2 regions of the Marinobacter psychrophilus genome follow, and region 2 is predicted to be linked to the other one. Evidence: predicted binding sites of a transcription regulator. Region 2 holds the regulator's gene; the other holds the start of a gene.

Region 1 (6,683 bases), 650 kb from region 2:
CTGCGTGGGCATGACGTGGAGGTCTGATTGCGCTTGTTGGCATGAAATGACAAGGTTGGTGTTATTGGCCGTCAGACGTCAGCTCGATAACTGCCTGAATCGGCATAAAGACGCAGATAGTCGATGCTCGTAACGATACCCATTGGCTCGCCAGCGTTATCAATAATCAGTGCTGCATCCAGCTGGTGCGCCAGCATCAGTCGTGCAAGCTGATGTGCGTCGGTTTCTGGAAACGCGGTCAGAAACGCTGGCAACTCGATAGTTGCCAAGCTTTGATCTGCAGCATTGCCCGGGAACCCGTTGGCCCAAGCCAACAACCAGAGTTCGTTGACCATGCCTGCAATGATGTTGTTGCCCACCGTAACCGCTAAGTGGCGAGTCTGGTTCTCCCCCATGGCGGTTAATGCCTCCGCTAGAGTGGCTGTTGCCGGTATCGACGCTACGCCCGATACACACATAGTCGATACCGGCAAGTAGGCGCGATGCTCCATAGGTTCGCCGGCGGTACTGCGGCCATACTGCTGGGCTTTTCGTTTCCCAGCCTGCACCCCCGCCTGGAATTCTGCGTCTGTTGTTTCGCTGTACTCCGGCTTTATTTTTGCGCTTTCGCGCACCTCGCTCACGTCTCCCACCCGGCGGTTGCGAAATATCTCTGGCAGGCGCGTTCCTATTGGCCGGCCTGGCTCACTAACGTGGATAGACATGGGCGCTTCCCTTATTCCTGCTGTAAAACGCGCTCGACACGGAGTCTTTGTGCCAATGCATCGGGTAGGGCAGATGGTTGGTTACACATGCGATCAGCTAGGTATTCTGCCAACAGCGGCGCGTATGTCAGGCCCTTACTGCCGAGACCGGTAAACATCCAGGCACCGGCATTCGTGTTCATGCTTTGCGTGCCGACGGCGCCTGCCACTGGTTGATAATCGTGCGTGGTGCAGCGAAAAGCCACTCGCCCCTGCAAAATGCCATCCGCCAATGCCGGATGATCAATATTTACGACGCCCGGTAGCAAGTGGTCCAGTTCCGTCAAATTTTCCTGATGACTGGCAGTGGTCGGCAGCGGGTTTTCATCGCGTAGGTCGAATGTGGCTCCGGTTACTGCTATGCCGTCGTGCTGTGGGTTTAAATAGCGCGAACCACAAATAACGGCGTTGGGCGAGGTGATTGCAGCCGCTGGTAAATGACTGACTTGCCCGCGAATTGGCTTTAGACGCAGGCGCTCGCCAGGTGCCAGCCATGCCTGGGGGAACAGTTCGAGGGTTTGAGCACCCGCGCAGATAACCAATTGATCTGATTCTAGATTAAAGAGTTTATCGGACCCTGTCGCCGCATTGTTCTGTCGCGCACTAATTTGCCATAAGCCGTCGCTTTGGACCAAGCCGGTTACTTTGCAATGTGGGTGTATTGTGATCAGCGGATGTTGCACCAAGGTTTGGCACAATTGCGACGGCGCCAGCCATCCGCCCTGGGGGAACCAGAGCCCGCTGCGATGAACTGTCACACCCACCAAGTCGGTGGCCTGTTGCGCCGTCACTGGATACAGCACGCCGGCTGGGTAGTGATTGCGGGCCAAAAATTTATGCTGGCGTTGTTGTTCGTGGTCGTTAAAGGCCAGTTGTAAAAGGCCCGTGGCGTGAAAAAAGGGCGCGTGACCGGTGCTGCTTTGGTGCGCCTGAAACTGCTGATAAAAACGCTCTGCGAACAGCAGTGCAGATAGCGCTAGCGCCGTTTGCGGCGAATAATCCACCCCTAACTTGGCGTAAAGCGCACCCTGCTTGTTGCCCGAAGCGGCTTGGCCTGGCGCCAGTGAGTCCAGTATTTGTACTGGCACTCCGCGTTCTGCCAGGTTGCGCGCCAGGCAGGCACCGGCAATGCCAGCGCCGATAATGACCACGGAATCTGGACGGCAGGCTGGCTGTGGATCGGGCTTGCTGAGGTCGTGCCAGGCGTCGCCTTGCGGGCCGAAGTGCAGTGTCAGTCGTACTTGCCCATCCGCAAATACTAAACGGTGTAGGCCCGCCACGGCGGGTGGCCAAGCTTGTACCAGCTGTTCGCTGAATTCGGCCAGTTCGGGCCAGAGTGACACTGCACGCTTGAGATCGTCACGGCTGAGGGGGTGTTGCTGGTGGGAAATAAAATGCAGAACATTGCCGGGTTCAGGGCTTTGAGCCATCCAGTTCTGCCAACGGGTAAGAAAATCCAGCCCGAGGTCAAATTCGGCCTCAGTAAAGACTGTCTGCTGAGAGTTCGTGATTCGCTCAACATGCTGAATCTGGATTGTCTCTAGACTGAGCTTGTCATAAATTCGGTTACTGAAGCCATTTAAGTAAAACCGGCCATTCTCCAACCAGGTTATTTTAGCGTGATCCAGCGCCGGCCCTGTCATGGGGCCATAGTTTTAACAAGCGACATGCTTTCAATCGTAATGGCCTGAAGCGGAACATCACTCATGCCTTTGCGCGATCCTGTTTCTGTATTGGCAATGGCGTCAATGACGTCCATGCCTGAAACAACTTTGCCAAACACCGCGTAACCAGCACCGCGCGAGTTTGGGTTAAGAAAGTCGTTATCGGTCAGATTGACAAAGAATTGGGCGGTAGCAGAGTCTGGTGCGTTGGTTCGCGCCATTGCCACCGTGCCACGCAGGTTTGGTAATGAAGGCGTGGCTTCGTTGCGAATGGGGGCGCGGGTTTCTTGGGACTGCAGCTCGGAGCTAAATCCGCCGCCTTGAACCATGAAACCTGGAATAACCCGGTGAAATACGGTGCCTTGGTAAAAGCCCGAGCGCACGTATTCCAGAAAATTAGCCACGGTATCCGGCGCCACATCGGGCCTCAATTGAAGTGTAAATTGGCCTTCGGAGGTTATGACGTCGACGTTAACCAGGTCCTGAATGGCGCTATCATCAGCGTTGACGGTGTCCACTAGAGCGCAACTTGCGGCTATGACTGAAAAGAAAAATGCGGACAAAAACGTTTTACAGCGGGCATGCTCTGGCTACCTTGGCAGATTGCGATTAAAAAAAGTGGTCAAAGCACGGCAGCGACGCATGTCAGACTAATAATGCGTCAGGCGCTGGCCAGAATAGTACTGGATGACACCGCCGTATGCTGGCCCCCAGCGCCGTAAAGTTTCTGTCGGCTACTGGCTCCGCGCACTATATCACTTAATCTAGCAAGGCGTTTTTGCATGTGGGCCATGACCCGGCCGTTGTTTTGGTTCAGCTGCTGACACTGGGTCAGCGCCTGATCGGCTTGGCGCCAGAGTTGGTGGAGTTCGGTCAAGCCAGCGGCGGCAATGAAGCGGGAAGGATTGCCGCTCTCGGGACGAAAGCCCATCGCTACCAAAGCGTGAATCTTAAGTTTGGCGCGTTCGCGAATTTGCTCCAGCTGGGCGTTCTTTTCGTCGGTCAGTGCCTGTAGCTGTTTGATGTCAGAGGTAGACAGTAGCTCTTTCTCATCGCGCAGAAGGTCCGCCATAGCAGACAACTGATGGACATCTTGTGCAAGAAGGTGTTTTAGATCATCAATAGCGGCCATAATTTATTTACCCGAATATGCTTTTATCCATATCAAGCATTTTCTGGGCCAATTGTTGGGCGTCTACTTTGTAACTGCCATCTTCCAGAGCGCTGCGAATCTTAGAAATCTGCTCATCGTTCATTTCCGGGAAGTCGCCCAGTTTTTGCTCTAGCTGTTTAAGGTCGCGGGCCTGGCTGCTCAAATTAACACTCTCACCGCGGGCCTGCGTGCTTTGGGCTGTGGCCTGATCCGCAGTTGCGTTTTTGGCCGCGCTGCCGGCTTTATCGGCGGTGGGGCGCTGCGTGTTGATTTGGCTTTGGTTGATTCCATTGAAGTCAACGGACATGTTGTTACCTGCTGTATTGGTTGCTGCGCCGATTGGGGCGCAAAATATGGTCTATAACTGCGTAACGGCGGCGTCGCGGAAAGCTTTAATATGTTTCTATAAAAAGTAGCCGGCTCGTTTTTGCCGCTTGTGCTTTGGCGGCGAGGGCTTGTGCGATGTAACGGCAAGAAAGTGCCGGGTAGCGTCGTCTTGTTTTCGTTTGTTTCTTACATCGGAATCAGCACCTGGCCAGGTGCAGTCACCCGACCTTTGATGGTCCGTGAAGACTGCAAGTTTTCTACCAGCACCTGCTCACCAATAGCTGCATTGGCCAAGGCCTTTCCGCGCGAACTCACGGTGAAAGAACCGCTGCTGGCGGTGATCATCACATGGTCGCCACGTTCCACGGCATCAGGGGCCGCAAGCAGATCCGGGGTGATCAACGAGCCACTGTTAATTGGCCGGCGAACCTCCATACCAATGATTGACTGCGCTTTGGCGATGGTCCCACGGCGGCTGGCATTCACCACAACGGTCTGTAGGCTCACCATATCGGCGCGGAGGCGCTCGCCACGGGCGAGTGGGCGGCTAGCCACCAAAGCCGGTCCGTGAATGTCTACGGTAGCGCTCAGGTACATGCGCCATGGCCGCTCCCCGCTGCACTCGATCAACATAGAGGGCTGGCCGGACTTCCAAGGATCACCGCTGAAATTGACATCCAGTGCACCATTGCATTTAGCCAATGACAATCTGGGGTCGGGTTTTGCACTTTCATAGCTGACTTCATAGCCTGCGGCGGCCTGTTCTGTGGCAAACTGTTGCAAAAACAGATTAGCTGCAGCGTGAATATCGTGTGCGGTAGAGTTTGCTAGCGCAAATGAGCTTAGGCATAGGCCGAGCAGGGCGATGACAAGAGTGTGGTTGCGCATAATGTGAAAGCATCCTGTTTTGCCGGTGTGTTGGTAAAGTCGGCCGTGCTGCGCAAAAATAATTCCGGTGGCATCACGATTCGCGGGCACTGGCCGTTAAACTTGACATGAAGTCGCCATATTTTGGCGCATGTCAGAAAAATTGCTCTTTCAAGACTCTTAAGCGAGCAAAAACTGTGCCGGTTAGCCCGGCCGTCGGGAGAAAGAACTATGGCAGGTGTATTGGACAGTGTTAACCAGCGTACGCAGATGGTCGGTAAAAACCGGCTGGAGTTGTTATTGTTCCGGCTCCGCGGGCGCCAGATTTATGGCATTAATGTGTTCAAGGTAAAAGAGGTGTTGCAGTGCCCTAAGCTGTTCAGCATTCCCAGCAGCCTACCGGTGGTTCGCGGCGTGGCCTACACACGCGGCGCGACTATCCCGATTATTGATCTGGCGATGGCGATTGGCATGCCGGCCATCCCTCAAGAAGATCTGGCCACCAGTTTTGTGATTATTACCGAGTACAATCGCAAAACCCAAGGCTTTTTGGTGAGTGGTGTGGAAGGCATTGTGAACATGAACTGGGAAGATATTCTGCCACCGCCCAAAGGCGCAGGCCGTGATGTATACCTGACAGCCGTCACCAAAATTGACGACAAACTCATTGAGGTCATTGATGTAGAGAAGGTTCTTTCGGAAGTGGCTCCGTTAAAAGAAGACGTTGGTGAAGACATCCTTAGCCGCAATGCATCGCGGATTCAAGGTCATCTTCCGGTGCTGGTGGTGGATGATTCCAGTGTGGCCCGGCGGCAGATCGAGCGTTGCCTGAAAGCCATAGGCATGGATGTTGTCACCCATAATGACGGCAAGCAGGCGTTGGACTATCTGGGAGAGATCACCGCCGACGGTTCGAAGGCGACGGATCATCATTCGATGATGATTTCCGACGTTGAAATGCCTGAAATGGACGGCTACACACTGGTTGCGCGCTGCAAAGAGAATCCGCTGATTAGCGAACTGTTTATTATGCTGCACACGTCCCTGAGCGGTGTATTTAATAAAGCAATGGTTCAGAAAGTGGGGGCAGACGATTTTATGGCGAAATTCAGCCCAGACGAATTGGCCGAGCGGGTTATGGATATTATTGATGAAAAATAAACGTGTTACCTCACAGGCAGTCAGAATCGAGAACGCATGAAAACTGAAATCACTCCTCAGGAATACACGGCGTTTAAAACCTTTTTACAGGACGCATCCGGCATTCTGCTGGGAGATAATAAACAGTATCTGGTGAAGAGTCGGCTACGCCGGATTCTGGAAGACAATCAGCTCGGCTCTCTTGGCGAGTTACTCGATCGCCTGAAGCGTCCGGGCCGCCATAATTTGAGCGAGGTGGTTATTGATGCCATGACCACTAACGAAACGCTGTGGTTTCGGGACAATCATCCGTTCCGCATTTTACAGGATATTTTGCTGCCTGATTTTGCTGATCGTAAAATGTCACAGCCGTTACGCATCTGGTCGGCCGCCTGCTCTACCGGGCAGGAACCTTATTCCACGGCAATCGTAATCGAAGAGTATCGTCGCTTGCGCCCTGGGCGCCTGCGTGACGTGAAGATCGTTGCCACCGACATTTCCAAAACGGTTCTGGATGCGGCGCGGCGCGGCGAATATGAAGCCATTGCTATGGGTCGGGGCTTGTCGCCGGAGCGGCAAAAACAGTTTTTTACCGCTGCTACCAACGGCCGTTGGCAGATTAAGCCACAGATAAAAGCGATGGTAGAGTATAAGGAAATCAACTTACTAGAGCGGTATCTTCTAGGCAATTTTGATATTGCCATGTGCCGCAATGTGTTGATTTATTTCTCCGCCGAGCGCAAGCGCGACATTCTTACCCGTATTCATGCGTCCTTGAACCCGGGCGGC
Region 2 (6,683 bases):
CTTGGCGGTGGAGCGCTACGCGCTGTTGACCATTGGTGACGGCCTTGTGGCCCAAATCCCGTCGCTGTTGTTGTCTACGGCGGCGGCGATTATGGTCACTCGAACCACCTCCAGCCAAGATATGGGCAGCCAGATTCTGCAGCAAATGTTCGATGTGCCCAAAGCTCTTGCTATTGCTGCCGGTATTCTGATTTTGCTAGGCCTGATTCCTGGTATGCCCCACGTAGCCTTTCTAGGCTTGGGTTCGCTGGCAGCGGCAGCGGCTTGGCTTACCTGGAAGAAAAATCAACAAATGGTTGAAGAAGGTGACAAATTCCCGGTACGTGGCGGTGCAGGAACGGCTGGCCGTACCAGCGGTGGTGAACTGGTCAGTGGCGACAGTGGTAGCCAGGCTTTACCGGCACCGGCAGAGAATCGCGAGCTGGGCTGGGACGACGTTGCCACCGTGGACATTGTGGGCCTGGAAGTCGGCTACCGTCTTATTCCGTTGGTGGATAAAAGCCAGGGCGGGCAGTTGCTTAGCCGTATTAAAGGTGTGCGTAAAAAGTTGTCCCAGGATTTGGGCTTTTTGATGCCCTCGGTGCATATCCGCGACAACCTGGATTTAATGCCCAACGTTTATCGCATCACCCTGATGGGCGTCACCATTGCCGAAGCGGATATTCACCCGGAGCGTGAGCTGGCCATCGACCCCGGCCAGGTGTTTGGCAAAGTGGAGGGTATAGAAGGCAAAGATCCGGCTTTTGGCCTTGATGCTATCTGGATAGAGCCAGAGAAAAAAGACCAGGCCCAAAGTCTGGGCTACACCGTGGTAGACGCCAGCACCGTAGTGGCTACTCACCTGAATCAGATTCTGCAGACCCACGCCTATGAGTTGCTGGGCCATGAAGAAGTGCAGAAGTGGCTGGACCAGTTGGAAAAGGTATCGCCGAAACTGGCGGAAGAGCTGGTGCCTTCAGCGGTGAACATCAGCGTGTTGCTGCGAGTGCTGCAGAATTTGCTAAAAGAAGAAGTGCCTATTCGTGATATGCGCTCTATTGCCGAATCCATAGTGAATATGCACCCGCGCAGTCAGGACCCGAAAGTCTTGACCACGGCAACCCGTCAAGCCCTGCGGCGGATGATTGTGCAAAGCATCGTTGGTAACGAATCCGAAATACCGGTGATTACCCTGGATCCAGATCTGGAACAGTTATTGCTTAAGTCTGTACAGCAGAGTCAACAATCCGGCGCGCAGGACGATATCGGGCTAGTGCTAGAGCCGAACATGGTGGAAAAACTCCAGCGCTCACTGCAAGACAGCGTGCAGCGCCAGGAAGTGCTCGGTAAACCAGCGATTCTGCTGGTGTCTGGCCCGCTGCGGCCGGTGCTTGCAAAGTTCGCCAGTTACGGCATAGAACGCCTGCACGTTCTGTCTTATCAGGAAGTGCCGGATAACAAACAGATTACCATCGTAGCGTCGGTAGGCCAGTAACGGCGCAGACGACACTCGGATAACGTCAGCCGCGTTCCCGGCAAAGGATGAGAAAGCATGAAAGTAAAACGTTTTTTTGCACCTACAATGGCCGCAGCCCTGAAGCAGGTCAGCGAACACATGGGGCCGGATGCGATGATACTTTCCAACCGCCGGGTAGATGGCGGCGTTGAAATTGTGACGGCCCTCGATTACGACGAAAACATGGCGCGCCAACGCCTGGGTGACAAAGCGGTGGCAGCCACCAGCGGCACTCACCTGGCAGAGCTGCAGGCAGACCAGCAGCGCCACCTGGAAGACGAGCTTGGCCGCTCCCGTGAGCGCATCCGTGGTGTGCGCGATCAGCGCGCCGACAGCCAGGCCGGTTACGGTTCCATTGCTGAAACTGTCAATGGCTTTGCTGACATGACCAGTGCAGATCCGTTTGCAGAGGGCGGCATAACTTTGCCGTCCGGCGCTGACGAGCGTAACCAAGATGCGGCAGCGCAAAGCGGTCAGCCTGCGGGTTATGCCGGGGAGCTTGCGGCCATGCGTTCTGAAATGAGCAGTCTGCGCGAGCTGGTGAGCGGTCAGACCGCGCCTGCCTCGTTAAAAGACACCAGTGCTGGCGCCAATGTTACGGCGCTTCAGCAGCGCTTGGCAGAACGTTTGGGTGAGTTCGGCCTTAGCCGCGAGCTGTCTGACGATCTCGCTCGCCGTCACCAAGCCGTGCGCCTGGAGGATGGCTGGAAGCAGTCTCTCAAAATGCTGGTTAACGGTGTGCGTACCCCACGCCAGGAATGGCTGGATGAAGGCGGCGTATTTGCTCTGGTTGGACCTACTGGAGCGGGTAAAACCACCACCATCGGCAAACTGGCGGCACGCTACGTGCTGCGCCACGGAGCCGACTCGCTGGCGTTGATTACCACCGATCGTTATCGGGTTGCGGCGCACGAGCAATTGTTTGTGTTTGGCCGTATTCTTAACGTGCCGGTTCGGGTGGTTGATGAAAGCCACCCGCTGGATGAAATTCTGGATGAGTTGTCTGATCGTCGCCTGGTATTGATTGATACCGCCGGGCTGACCAGCACCGATCGGGGCTATCAGGAACAATTGGCCGAGCTGGTCCGCAGTCATCACAAAATCCGTACACATTTGGTGGTGTCTGCCACCAGCCAGCCGCGGATTATGAAATCCGTATGGCATTGCTATAAGATGGCAAACCTTGCCGGTTGTGTGATTACCAAGATCGACGAGGCTCTGACTCTGGGCGAAGCGCTGGGATTTGTTATGGAAACCAGTCTGCCGGTGGCTTGGTACACCGACGGCCAGAAAATACCCCAAGACTTGCACCCGGCGAAAGCGCTTGCGCTGGTGCAACTCGGTGTAGAACGTCTGAAGGGTTTGCGGCAGGAGCAGGCAGTTGCCAGCGGGTCTTGAAAATGCCGGTTGTAAAAGCATCACAGCAAGCGGGCAGTGTAGAACAGTGGGGTAACGGCTACATCCGTTCCCGGTTAAACATGGCAAGAGGCCATCATCAGTATGAGTAAAGCACATCCGGTTCAGGTAATTGCGGTCACTGGCGGTAAAGGTGGCGTTGGCAAAAGTAATGTGTCGGTCAACCTGAGCATTGCTCTGGCGCAAAAGGGCCGTCGGGTGGTGCTGTTAGACGCCGACCTGGGGCTTGCCAATATCGATGTGCTGTTAGGCTTGAAAACCAAGCGCAATCTGCAAGACGTACTCAATGGCGACTGTGACTTGCGTGACGTGCTGGTAGACGGCCCCGGCGGCATCAAGATTGTGCCGGCCTCATCAGGTACCCAGCGCATGACCCAGCTCAGTGCTATGGAGCATGCCGGGCTGATTCACGCCTTCAGTGACATCGCCGACCAGATCGACATACTGATTGTGGATACGGCCGCTGGCATCTCCGAATCGGTGGTCAGCTTTTTGCGGGCATCCCAGGAACTGCTGCTGGTGGTGTGCGACGAGCCTACTTCGATTACCGATGCCTACGCCTTAATCAAGTTGATGAATCGCGATTACCACACCAACCGCTTCCGGATTCTGGCCAATCAGGTGAACACCGAACAAGAAGGCCGTCTTTTGTATGAAAAACTGACCCGGGTTACAGAACGTTTTCTGGATGTAGCGTTACAATATGTAGGTATAGTGCCTTTTGACGAGGCCGTTAAAAAAGCGGTGCGGCGTCAGCAAGCGGTGTTGGAAGCTTATCCGCAAGCAAAAGCCTCGCTGGCCATAAGGGCTCTCGCTGAAAAAGTGGACAGTTGGCCGCTGCCATCATCGCCGCGGGGCCATCTCGAATTCTTTATAGAGCGGCTCGTCCAAGTTTAAAACACATCCCGTACAAAAAGCGGATTTATGACACTGGTGAAAGATCTCGGAGTCTATCAACGGTCGGGTGCTTCAGACGCTTGCTGGCTGATTGAAGAGCATGCGCCTCTGGTCAAGAAAATTGCCCTCCATCTGCTGGCACGATTGCCCGCCAGTGTCCAGCTGGAAGATCTTATGCAGGCTGGCATGATTGGTTTGCTTGAGGCGTCGCAGCGCTACGCCACGGGTAAAGGTGCGACCTTTGAAACCTACGCCGGTATTCGAATCCGTGGCGCCATGGTGGATGAAATCCGCAAAGGCGACTGGGTTCCGCGTTCGGTGCACCGAAACTCCCGGCGCATTTCCAACGCTATCAAAGCTGTAGAGGGCCGCGAAGGCCGCGAAGCCCACGATGTCGAAGTGGCTGCTGAGCTGGATATGACGCTGTCGGAATACCACAGTTGCCTGGCCGACTCCAACAGCGGTCGGCTTTTCAGTTTGGACGAGCTCAATGATTCCGGCGAACTGCCGATAGAACAATCAAAGACGGATGATAATCCGCTGCACGGGGTGTCAGAGTCCGCCTTCCGTAACAGTTTGGCGGCGGCCATTGAAACCCTGCCAGAACGTGAAAAACTGGTGCTGAGCCTCTATTATCAGGAAGAGTTGAACCTGAGGGAAATCGGTGCTGTGCTGGACGTCAGCGAAAGCCGGGTCAGCCAGATTCACAGCCAGGCTGCCTTGCGCTTACGAAGCCGGTTAGCCGACTGGAAAACAGACCATACATAATTCTAGCGCCTGCAGCCCGCGAGTTGCGGGCAGAGATGCAACGAGATCCGACTAGATTTCAACGATTGGAGGTCCTCATTGGACAAAAATATGAAGATCCTTATTGTGGACGATTTTTCCACAATGCGGCGCATTATCAAAAACCTGCTGCGTGACTTGGGCTTTACCAACACCGACGAAGCTGACGATGGCAATACAGCATTGCCGATGCTGAAAACCGGTAAGTACGATTTTCTGGTGACTGATTGGAATATGCCCGGCATGTCTGGTTTTGACCTGCTCAAGCATGTTCGCGCCGATGATCAGCTCAAAGCCCTGCCGATCCTGATGGTGACGGCTGAAGCCAAGCGCGACCAGATTGTCGCTGCGGCGCAGGCCGGTGTGAACGGCTACATTATAAAGCCGTTCACTGCCGCTGTTCTCAAAGAAAAAATCGAAAAAATCTTTGAGCGAATTCAGTAACCGGGGAGTGGATACAAGCCATGAACAAGTCAAAAGGTGAGCGCCATGCCCTGGAACCAGAGCTGACGGAAAAATTAAAGCAACAGTCCGAACAGCTGGTTGACAGCGTGCACGCGGGCGACTATCCCCGCGCTATGGCGATGATCAGCGAGCTTGCAGAAGTGCGAAATCAAGGTCTGTATCACGAAGTAGGGCGGCTAACCCGCAGCCTGCACGAAGCCATGCGTAATTTTCAGATTGATCCGCGCAACCCCGAACAGCGAGAAGCTCTGTCAAAAATGACCGATGCCTCCGATCGCCTGGAATACGTAGTGAAAATGACTGGCCAAGCGGCGAATCGGACCATGGATCTGGTTGAAGAAAGCATGCCAGTTACCCGTCATTTGCAAAGCGAAGCCCAAGATCTGCATCAGCAGTGGCAGCGCCTGCGGCGGCGGGAGATGGCACCGACCGAATTCCGCGAGTTGCACGCCCGCATGGATCAGTTTTTGGCGGCGTTGAGTACTGACGCCGGCAAACTGTACGGTAATCTCTCAGAAATTTTGCTGGCTCAGGATTATCAAGATCTGACAGGTCAGGTGATTCAAAATGTAATCACCCTTGTGCGTGAAGTGGAAGAAAACCTGGTAAGCCTGGTGGTGATGGCCGGCCACGTAGACCAGTTGACCGGTACCGTGCACCAGATGGAGGACAATCAGCCTTCGGCTGAGCAGGGTGTGGGTCCGCAAATGATGCCAGAACAACGCAAAGATGTGTTGTCTGGTCAGGTTGACGTGGATGACCTTTTGTCCAGTCTTGGTTTCTGAGCAATGAGGAACAAACATGTCGTTTGATGGCGATGAAGAAATCCTGCAGGACTTTCTGGTTGAAGCCGGCGAGATTCTTGAGCTGCTGTCTGAGCAGCTCGTGGACCTGGAACAGAATCCTGACGACAGCAATTTACTGAATGCGATCTTTCGTGGTTTTCACACGGTCAAAGGCGGAGCAGGCTTCTTGCAGTTAGATGCCTTGGTAAACTGCTGTCACTCGGCGGAAAACGTATTCGACACCCTGCGCAACCATAAGCGCAAAGTAACCTCTGAGCTGATGGACGTCGTGCTGGAAACTCTGGACAACGTGAATGCCATGTTTGAAGAGGTGCGTCAGCGTGAAGCGCCCACGCCGGCGCCGCAGGAACTGATTGAGCGGCTGGATCAGCTGGCATTGCCTGAAGGCGAAGCTGCGATTCATTCAGCTGCGCCCGTCAGCGCTGACCAGGGAGACATTACCGATGACGAATTCGAACAGCTGCTCGACGCCCTGAACGGCGACGAAACAGCGTCTGCGCCTGCTAGCGAAACCGGTGTAGTTAGCCCGGTTGCGAGCGGCAATGACGACATCAACGACGACGAATTCGAAGCTCTTCTCGATCAACTTCACGGCAAGGGCCAGTTTGCCGGCGTCCCGGCCGCGCTGGCAGCCAACAAAGAAACCGTGGCCGAGACGAGCAGTGCCCAGCCAACCGATATCTCTGACGACGAATTCGAAGCACTGCTGGACCAGCTTCACGGCAAGGGCGGTAGCCCGACAGGAGCCGTTGCGGCCGAGTCTACCGCGCCAGCGTCCGCGAAAAAGCCGGAACCAGCCAAGGTTCCAATAGCGGCCA

The links. Region 2 encodes FliA, which starts transcription of late flagellar genes. Its sites were predicted from a motif close to CTAAAGTTTNNNNNNNNNNNGCCGNTAA; they were not measured.
Region 1: a site for FliA is predicted at 3,929-3,956, ahead of flgM (flagellar biosynthesis anti-sigma factor FlgM). Genes of this name have one in related genera too.

Annotation. Positions count from the first base shown of each region.
Region 1 covers NZ_CP011494.1:1,841,658-1,848,340, forward strand. Annotated here, with positions in the region: gene ligA (NAD-dependent DNA ligase LigA) at 1-27, shown strand, start outside; gene ABA45_RS08235 (CBS domain-containing protein) at 72-704, opposite strand; gene mnmC (FAD-dependent 5-carboxymethylaminomethyl-2-thiouridine(34) oxidoreductase MnmC) at 716-2,386, opposite strand; gene ABA45_RS08245 (peptidylprolyl isomerase) at 2,383-2,925, opposite strand; gene ABA45_RS08250 (flagella synthesis protein FlgN) at 3,069-3,539, opposite strand; gene flgM (flagellar biosynthesis anti-sigma factor FlgM) at 3,547-3,867, opposite strand; gene flgA (flagellar basal body P-ring formation chaperone FlgA) at 4,074-4,775, opposite strand; gene ABA45_RS08265 (chemotaxis protein CheV) at 4,986-5,915, shown strand; gene ABA45_RS08270 (CheR family methyltransferase) at 5,952-6,683, shown strand, end outside.
Region 2 covers NZ_CP011494.1:1,187,205-1,193,887, forward strand. Annotated here, with positions in the region: gene flhA (flagellar biosynthesis protein FlhA) at 1-1,474, shown strand, start outside; gene flhF (flagellar biosynthesis protein FlhF) at 1,532-2,893, shown strand; gene ABA45_RS05270 (MinD/ParA family protein) at 2,996-3,808, shown strand; gene ABA45_RS05275 (RNA polymerase sigma factor FliA) at 3,836-4,576, shown strand; gene cheY (chemotaxis response regulator CheY) at 4,655-5,038, shown strand; gene ABA45_RS05285 (protein phosphatase CheZ) at 5,059-5,844, shown strand; gene ABA45_RS05290 (chemotaxis protein CheA) at 5,861-6,683, shown strand, end outside.